One region of the Verrucosispora sp. WMMD1129 genome, then DNA from elsewhere that is predicted to be linked to it. Evidence: riboswitches for the same ligand, from Rfam matches in the RefSeq annotation. Region 1 holds a riboswitch; the other holds the start of a gene.
The links. A riboswitch is a leader RNA that binds a small molecule or an ion and turns the genes downstream of it on or off. The one in region 1 is predicted to bind cobalamin.
Positions count from the first base shown of each region.

Region 2: linked by a shared signal. The riboswitch ahead of metE (5-methyltetrahydropteroyltriglutamate--homocysteine S-methyltransferase) and the one ahead of O7624_RS21815 (acyl-CoA thioesterase) in region 1 are both predicted to bind cobalamin.

Region 1 covers NZ_CP120741.1:4,681,856-4,686,210, reverse strand. Annotated here, with positions in the region: gene O7624_RS21820 (prenyltransferase/squalene oxidase repeat-containing protein) at 23-1,066, opposite strand; cobalamin riboswitch at 1,164-1,328, opposite strand; cobalamin riboswitch at 1,522-1,720, shown strand; gene O7624_RS21815 (acyl-CoA thioesterase) at 1,841-2,353, shown strand; gene O7624_RS21810 (LysE family transporter) at 2,384-2,575, shown strand; gene O7624_RS21805 (FAD-dependent oxidoreductase) at 2,592-4,214, opposite strand; gene O7624_RS21800 (XRE family transcriptional regulator) at 4,291-4,355, shown strand, end outside.
Region 2 covers NZ_CP120741.1:884,450-888,804, reverse strand. Annotated here, with positions in the region: gene O7624_RS04075 (NAD(P)/FAD-dependent oxidoreductase) at 1-1,343, shown strand, start outside; gene O7624_RS04070 (EthD family reductase) at 1,456-1,761, shown strand; cobalamin riboswitch at 1,884-2,095, shown strand; gene metE (5-methyltetrahydropteroyltriglutamate--homocysteine S-methyltransferase) at 2,208-4,355, shown strand, end outside.

The DNA of each region.
Region 1 (4,355 bases):
GTGGGACGGAATCTGCGGCCGGTCAGCGGCAGGGCAGGGTGGGTGCGCCGGTGGTCGCGGTGACGGTGGAGAGCCGGGCGAATCCGGTGCCGGCCAGGCCGAGAACAGCCTGGGCGGTGGCGCGGGGGGCGGTGCCGGGATCGAAGACACCACCGTCGAAGTCGACAGCGCCCCGGTCGGCGACCGGGGCGGCACACCCGACCTGAAGATCGGCCAGGAACACGCGGGCCCGGAGCCAGGCCAGCGGCCGGCCGCCGTCGCGCAACGCCTGGGCCGCCAACCCGGTGCTGTTGGCGTTCGCGACCCCACCGGCGTTGGTGAACCCGCCGTCGGTGCGTTGCACCGAGACCAGCCAGCGCAGTCCCGCGGCGGCGTCAGCCGGGCGGCCCGCGGCCCGCAACGCCTGCACCGCGACGGCGGTGGCGTCCACGTCGGAGACACAGACCGGCTGCTCCGGCACCAGCGGAAAGCCGCCGTCCGGGCACCGGGTGCCGGCCAGCCAACCGGCGGCGACCGCCGGCGCGCCCTGCGCGGTCCGGTCCAGCGCGAGGATCGCGAAGGACTGACTGAACGCGTTGCTGAAGTCACCCCACGCCGACCGGTCGGTGAACCGGCCAGCCGGGTCCTGGAGCGACCGCAGCCGGGCAATGAGATCCACACCGCCGACGTCGGTCGGATCACCGCCGCGAACCGCGACGGCGAGAGCGAGCTTGGCGGTCGCGCCCGCGTACGCCTCGGTGGCACCGTCGCCGATGTACCCGTCGCGGACGTCCCGCCGGGTCACCCAGGCCAACGCCCGAGCGCCGAAGTCGTCGGCGACACCTGCGGCGGCGAACGCGAAGACCGCGTCCAGGGTCAACCCCTGGTCCGGGTACGCGACCCCGTCGAAGACGACCTCGAAACGTTCCCCGTCGACCAACTGTCGGGCCAACCATCCGGCGGCGGCATCCGTCCGGACGGCACCGGCCTGTGCGGGTGCGGCGATCGTGGATGTGCTGACAGTGAGGGCGGCGAGTATCCCGCAGAGCAGGGCGAGCAGGCGGTGCCGGCCCAGGCGAACGACCATCGGTTGGCGCCTTTCCGGCCCGGCGGTCGTCGAGACCCGGCCCGCCGTGATGCTGCGGCGGGCCGGCCTCCGACCCGTGGGCCACGACGGGTGGGGAGCAGAGACTCGCGAGTACGGCAGGTGATCGGGCTCGCCGCCAGGGATGCTCCCGGCGGCCTACCGTTGCGGGCCAGCGCCGGACTTCGACCGGACTTCCCCCGCACGCACACGCGGTTGTTCAGTTGTCGCGCCAGTCTCGTTCGCCGCACGGCCACTGTCAATCAGCGACCGTACGTGCACCATGGGTAGCCGCTTCGCGGCGTGGCCACGGTCTCGCTCTCGCTCTCGCTCCAGCACATCCCGCTCCCCCTGAACCGGCCACCGGCACAGGTGGACCGCCGAGGGAGACAGCTCACAGCGAGCACCAGGCCGCCCCGCTGAGCGGCCGGGTCGGGATAGGGTGACCGACGGCGCTGGTTCGCCCGGCCGTTGCTGGTGGGGCGTCGTAAGAGGGAACCCGGTGAAAGTCCGGGACTGCCCCGCAGCGGTGAGTGGGAACGACAGCCGTCACCACGCACTGGGCCGCAAGGCCCGGGAAGCGACGGCCAGTAGGAGACCGGCCGAGTCCGGTGGCGCCCACGAGTCCGAAGACCTGCCCGCGCTGCGTACACAAGGTGTGTGCGCTGCCGTCGACCTCGCGGGCGGGTCGGGCGGGTGACGCGCCGTGACGGCGTGTTCCTCGACGTGCGCGCTGGCGGGTCGGTGGCCTGCCTGCTTCCCGAGGACGGACGCCCCGTGCACGACACGACAACTCTCGCCGGCCGACCACCGGCTGCCTCCCACCTGACCCTGTCGCAGATCATGGACCAGCATCACACCAACCTGATGGGCACGGTCCACGGCGGCCGCATTCTCAACCTCATCGACTCCGTCGCCGGCGTGGTCGCCGCCCGGCACTCCGACGGCCCGGCCGTCACCGCCGCCATCGACGAGACCGCCTTCCTCCGCGCGGTCCGCGTCGGCGACGTCGTACACGTCGACGCCCGCATCACCTGGGCCGGACGCAGCTCCATGGAGGTCACCGTCAAGGTCACCGCCGACCGGTGGGACCGCGCCGTACCACCGACCGACGTGGCCACCGCCCACCTCGTCATGGTCGCCGTCGACGACAACGGCCACCCCCGCCCGGTGCCGCCGCTGCTACCCCAGACCGACGGCGACCGGCGCCGCTACCGCGAGGCACAGATCCGCCGCGAACACCGACTGACCCTGCGCCGTGCCCTGCTCGACGGCACCGAGGAGTCCTGAGATGCTCGGACTCTCCACGGCAGCCCTCGCGTGACCCCCACCGCACAACTGGCTCTGCTCGGCGCCGTTTTCATACAAGTGCAGGTCACCGTCGACATCGCCCTCGGCACGGGCGCCGGACGCCTCGCCCGACGGACAACTGACGGCCGCTGGTCACGGCGCGTCAACCAGGTCTGCGCCGTCGCGTTCGTCGCGCTCGGACTACGACTGGCCGCCGGCTGACCCCTTCGGCGTGGCCTTACAACTCCTTGCGGTGGTCCAGTCGGACGGCGCGCAGTACGACGTCGCTGACGTGGTGTGTGCTGATCGCTCCCGGGGGGCGCGACCGGGTTTCGTGCACGTCGATGCGCCAGTTACCCGAGGCCGTGATCTCGGCGGCGATCTCGTCGATGCCGACGTACGCCTGGGGGTCGTACATGCGGGTCTGCTCGGCGGGATCCGACGGCTGCTGGAGCGGCGTCAGGTCGTGGCCGACGACGAGCAGCGTCCCACCGACGGCCACGGCGTCGAGCAGGTTACGCAGTCCGCGCTGCTCGGGGGTGCGCTGGAACGAACCGTACTGCAGGGACACCAGGTCGTAGGTCTCGCCCGCGAAGGCGGCGGGGTCGTTGGCGTCGCGGTGCAGCGTACGAACGTCGAGTCCGCGACGGTCCGCTTCGGCCCGGATGCGTTCCAGTGCCCTGCTGGAGACGTCGGAGGCGGTCACCTGCCAGCCCCGTTCGGCCAGCCACAGGGCGTCGGCTCCTTCACCCGCGCCGACGTCGAGCGCCCGCCCTGCGGGCAGGTCCGTCGCCTCCGCCATGAGTGTGCCGTTCGGGTTGGCGCTCCACATGCGTTCCTGATCCCCGTAGCGGCTGTCCCACTCGATCGCGACGCCGGACGGGCGAGCACCCGCCGTGGTGTCCTCGGCCGCGAGGCTGAAGGCGATCTGAGCGCCGATCCAGCTACCGTTCGCCGCGGCCTGTAGGACCTGGGCGCTCGGGTCCGTCAGGTTCCCGGCGGCGAAGACGCCCGCCACGCTGGTACGTCCGGTGGCGTCGACCGCGACGAGGTCGCCGAGTCCGCTGGCGTGGGCCGTGGTGTCGATACCCAGCCCGGCGAGCATCTCGACCCGGGGACGGAACCGGGCGCCGGTGAGGATCGCGTCGGCCGGCAGGCTGCGGCCGTCGGCGAGCTCGACGGCGAGTGACCCGTCAGGGTCGGCGTCGGCTAGCCGGCGCACCGCACTCTCGACGACCGGGACCCCGGAGGCGACGAGGGTCTGCACCGCGGCCGGGTCGATCCCCGTGGCATCATGCAGCACCACGGTCAACTGGTCGGTCAGGTGCCGCATCAGCTGGGTCGGGTGCAGTCCCATCGGCGTCGTGACGATCTGCACGACCCGCAGGTCGCGGACCTCCCAGCCATGGCAGAAAGGACAGTTGAACACCTGAGCACCCCAACGCTCAGCGAGGCCCTCGATCTCGGGAAGCTCATCGACGATGCCGGTCGCGGCCAGTACCCGGCGAGCGACGAGGCCGTGCCCGCCCGAGAGTGCGAGGTGGAACCCGTCGTCCTCCTTCCGCACCGCCAGGACACGGCCGGTGAGGACGTTGCCACCATAGCTACGGACCTCCTCGCGCCCGATGGCCCGCATCGCCTCGGGCGGGGTGCCCTCGCGCCCGAGGTAGCCGTGCATGTGCGCGGCCGGCGCGTTCCGCGGCGTGCCGTCGTCGACGACGATGACCGAGCGCCGCTGACGAGCGAGCTGTAGCGCGGCCGCCAGACCCGCCGCCGATCCGCCGATGACGGCGACGTCGCACCGGCGGACGATGCTCTGGTGCGGTGTGTGGTCGGAGGCCCCATGGGCATGATCTGTCATCCGCCAAGCGTAGGAACACCTGGCGGCTTCTGAAAGGCGGCTTGCGGGATTCGCAAGACATCCTCATGCTGGAGAGATGAACGACCGCAGCGACGTAGAGCGGCTGGCGCGCACCCGGCTACGAAGCATCCGCACCACGCT
Region 2 (4,355 bases), 2.8 Mb from region 1:
GCGGGCTGACCGCCGCCATCGTCGAGCGGGAACTGGTCGGTGGGGAGTGCTCGTACTGGGCGTGTATGCCCACCAAGGCGTTGCTGCGCAGCGCGTCCGCGTTGCGGGCGGCTCGCCAACTGCCGGGTGCTCGGGAGGCTGTGACGGGCAACCTGGATGCGGCTGCGGTGCTCGGCCGGCGCGACTCCTTCGCATCCCATTGGCGGGACGACGGGCAGGTTTCCTGGCTGGAGTCGGCCGGTATCGCCCTGCACCGTGGCCAGGGGCGGATCGCTTCCGCCCGCGTTGTCGAGGTGACCGGCGTGGACGGTGTCACGACCAGGCTGACCGCGCGGCATGCGGTGGTCGTCGCGACCGGCAGCAGCGCGCTGTTGCCGGACATTCCGGGTCTGCGCGCGGCGGCGCCGTGGTCCAGCCGCGAGGCTGCCTCGGCCGGGTCGGTTCCCCGTCGGCTCGCCATCATCGGTGGCGGCGTGGTGGCGACCGAGATGGCGACCGCCTTCGCCGCTCTGGGGTCGTCGGTGGAGGTGCTTGCCCGTGACGGTGTGCTGCCGTCGGCGGAGCCGTTCGCCAGCGAGTTGGTCACGGAGTCGTTGCGCGAGGCCGGTGTGTCGGTACGCCTCGGCGTGGAGGCCGCTTCCGTAAACCGCGACGACCGCGGAATCGTCCACATCGCAACTGTCGACGGCGAGCGGGTCGAGGCGGACGAGGTGCTGGTGGCGATCGGCCGGACGCCCAACACTCAGGACATCGGCCTCGACCGCGTGGGACTGGTGCCGGGTGCCTGGCTGGCGGTCGACGACACGCTGCGTGTGGTCGGCGGAGGCGGGTGGCTGTATGCCGCGGGTGATGTGAACCGGCGGGTGCTGCTGACCCATCAGGGCAAGTATCAGGCGCGCGCGGTGGGCGACGCGATCGTGGCCCGGGCGAAGGGGGAGAAGGTCGAGGACGGCAGGTGGGGGCGGCACGCCGCGACCGCCGATGAGCGTGCGGTGCCGCAGGTGGTGTTCAGCGACCCGGAGATCGCGTCGGTGGGGCTGACCGCGGCTGCGGCCGAGACGGCCGGACTGCGGATTCGGGTCGTGGACTACGACCTGGGAACCGTCGCCGGAGCCAGCCTGCAGGCCGACGGCTACAAGGGACATGCCCGCATGGTCGTCGACGAGGACCGAAAGGTGGTCGTCGGCTTCACCCTCGCCGGTCCGGACGTCGCGGAACTGATCCACGCTGCGACGATCGCCATCGTCGGAGAGGTCCCGCTGGACCGACTGTGGCACGCGGTGCCGGCGTACCCGACGGTCAGCGAGGTCTGGTTGCGACTGCTGGAGACGTACGGCCGCTGACGGGGAGCCGAGCGCTCCTCCGTAGCGGTACACGCCGGATCGAAGCGGCTCGGGTATCGCCAACGCGAGCCCGAGCCGTTGCCCCCAGAACGAACGACAAATGGAGGCTTCCATGTCCACCAAGATCACTTTCATCATCGACAACCCAGCGGACCCCGACGACTTCGAGCGTGCCTACTCGGACGTGCAGGCGACCGCGGCGAAGCTGCCGAAGCTGCGACGACTTGAGTCTGCGAAGGTGTGGCCGAAGGAGGACGGGACCGCTACCCCCGCCTACCGGACCCTCGACCTCTACTTCGACAGCTACGAAGACGCCTCCGACGCAGTCACGACGCCCGCTGCCGCTGACGTCCTCGGCACGCTCGTGGGGACGCAGGTCGCGTTCAAGGGGTTGTTCTCGGAGATTGAGCAGTCCTGACGAGCGGGCCGGGTGAGGCCATGCGGAGAGCTTCCAGACCGCACGGTCCAGTGCGTGGTGCGTGCGGTCGTCCCGTAGTCCCGTAGGTCGGGCACTACGGGCCCAGCCGGCGGCGTGGCCCGTACGATGGCGGTGGTGCTGGTTCGTCCCGTCCGGGTGGGTGGGGCGTCGTAAGAGGGAACCCGGTGTGAATCCGGGACTGCCCCGCAGCGGTGAGTGGGAACGACCGCCGTCAACAAAGCACTGGACCGTGAGGTCTGGGAAGCGACGGCCAGTAGGCGACCTGGTGTCATGCCCGCGAGTCCGAAGACCTGCCAGTGCTGCGCACGCCGCCGGTGTGCGCCGCCGGCGGCCGCTCGGGAGGGCCAGGGCGGAAGCCGGTACCCGAGGTGTACCCGTCTTCCCCTTCCGTGTCCGCCGGACACTTCGAGGGAAGGACCCCCTTGGTGAGTACCGCATTCGGGCAGAGCACCGTGCTCGGCTATCCACGCATCGGCGTCAACCGTGAGCTGAAGAAGGCTGTCGAGGCGTACTGGGCCGGCACCATCGACGCCGAGGCGCTGGCCAACACCGCTGCCGGTCTCCGAGCGCAGGTGTGGCGGACGCTGCGCGATGCCCGTCTCGACGCGATCCCGTCGAACACCTTCTCCTACTACGACCAGATGCTCGACACAGCCGTCGCTGTCGGCGCGGTCCCGAACCGGTTCGCCCGGCTGGGTCTGTCCGCGCTGGACACCTACTTCGCCATGGCCCGCGGCGTCGACGCCGAGCCGGCGCTGGAGCTGACGAAGTGGTTCGACACCAACTACCACTACCTGGTGCCGGAGATCGCCCCGGACACCGTCTTCACGGCCAACCCGGCGAAGGCGCTGGACGAGTACGCCGAGGCCCGCAACCTGGGTGTCACCACCCGACCGGTGTTCGTCGGCCCGGCCACGTTCCTGCTGCTGGCCAAGGGAGACGATCCGTTCGCCCGGCTCGACGACCTGGTCCGGACGTACGCCCGGATTCTCGCCACCCTGGCGGACGCGGGTGTCGGCTGGGTGCAGCTGGACGAACCCGCCTACGCCGCCGACCGCAGCCCCGCCGAGATCGATGCCCTCCGTCGCGCCTACACCCGACTCGGTGAACTCGCACACCGACCGCGGATCTTCGTGGCGACCTACTTCGGTGACCTTGGGGACGCGCTTCCGGCCCTGCTGGACACCCCGGTCGAAGCCGTCGGCGTGGACCTGGTCGCCGGACCGGGCAACCTGCACCGGCTCGCCGCCGCCGGCCCGCTGGGCGGCAAGACCATCGTCGCCGGCCTGGTCGACGGCCGCAACATCTGGCGTACCGACCTGCGGGCCGCCGTGACGGCCGGCGCGACGGTCGCCGGGCTCGCCGATCACGTCGCCGTCTCCTCGTCCTGCTCGCTGCTGCACGTGCCGGTCGACGTGTCCGCGGAGACGCACCTCGACCCCCGGTTGTCCGCGCGGTTGGCGTTCGCCCGGCAGAAGGTCGACGAGATCGTCGTGCTCGGCCGTGCGCTGCGCGACGGCACCACCGCGCTACCGGCGCCACTGCCGCCCACCCCGGCGGCCTGGCGTCACGACGACGTCCGCGGCCGCCTGGCCGCGCTGCGTCCCACCGACCGGCAGCGCGGTGAATACCGCAACCGGGCCGCCCGCCAGCAGGAACGACTGGGCCTGCCGGAGCTGCCGACCACCACGATCGGGTCGTTCCCGCAGACCGCCGAACTGCGCAGGGCCCGCGCCGCGCACCGGGCCGGCAGCCTTGACGACGCCGGCTACGTGGCGCGGATGCGCGCGGAGGTGGCGCAGGTCATCCGGTTGCAGGAACAGCTGGGTCTGGACGTGCTCGTGCACGGGGAACCGGAACGCAACGACATGGTGCAGTACTTCGGCGAGCAGCTCGACGGTTTCGCCGCCACGCAGCACGGCTGGGTGCAGTCGTACGGCTCCCGCTGCGTACGCCCACCGATCATCTACGGTGACGTGTCCCGCAAGGCACCGATGACCGTCGAGTGGTCCACCTACGCGCAGTCGCTCACCAGCAAACCGGTCAAGGGCATGCTCACCGGCCCGGTCACCATCCTGGCCTGGTCGTTCGTCCGTACCGACCAGCCCCTCGCGGACACCGCCGACCAGGTCGCGCTGGCGCTGCGCGACGAGTGCCGCGACCTGGAGTCCGCCGGCATCCGGGTCATCCAGGTCGACGAACCGGCACTACGCGAGACGCTGCCGCTGCGCAAGGCCAACCAGAAGGCGTACCTGGACTGGGCCGTCGGAGCGTTTCGGCTGACCACCGGCGGCGTCGCCGACGACACCCAGATCCACACCCACCTGTGCTACTCGGAGTTCGGCGAGGTGATCCACGCCATCGACGCCCTCGACGCCGACGTCACAAGCATCGAGGCATCGCGGTCCAACATGGAGGTGCTCGACGATCTGGCCGCGATCGGCTACGGCCGGGGTGTCGGACCCGGGGTGTGGGACATCCATTCCCCCCGGGTGCCGCCGCGCGACGAGGTGATCGAGGCACTGCGCCGGGCGGTCGCGGCCGTGCCGGCCCGCCGGTTGTGGGTCAATCCG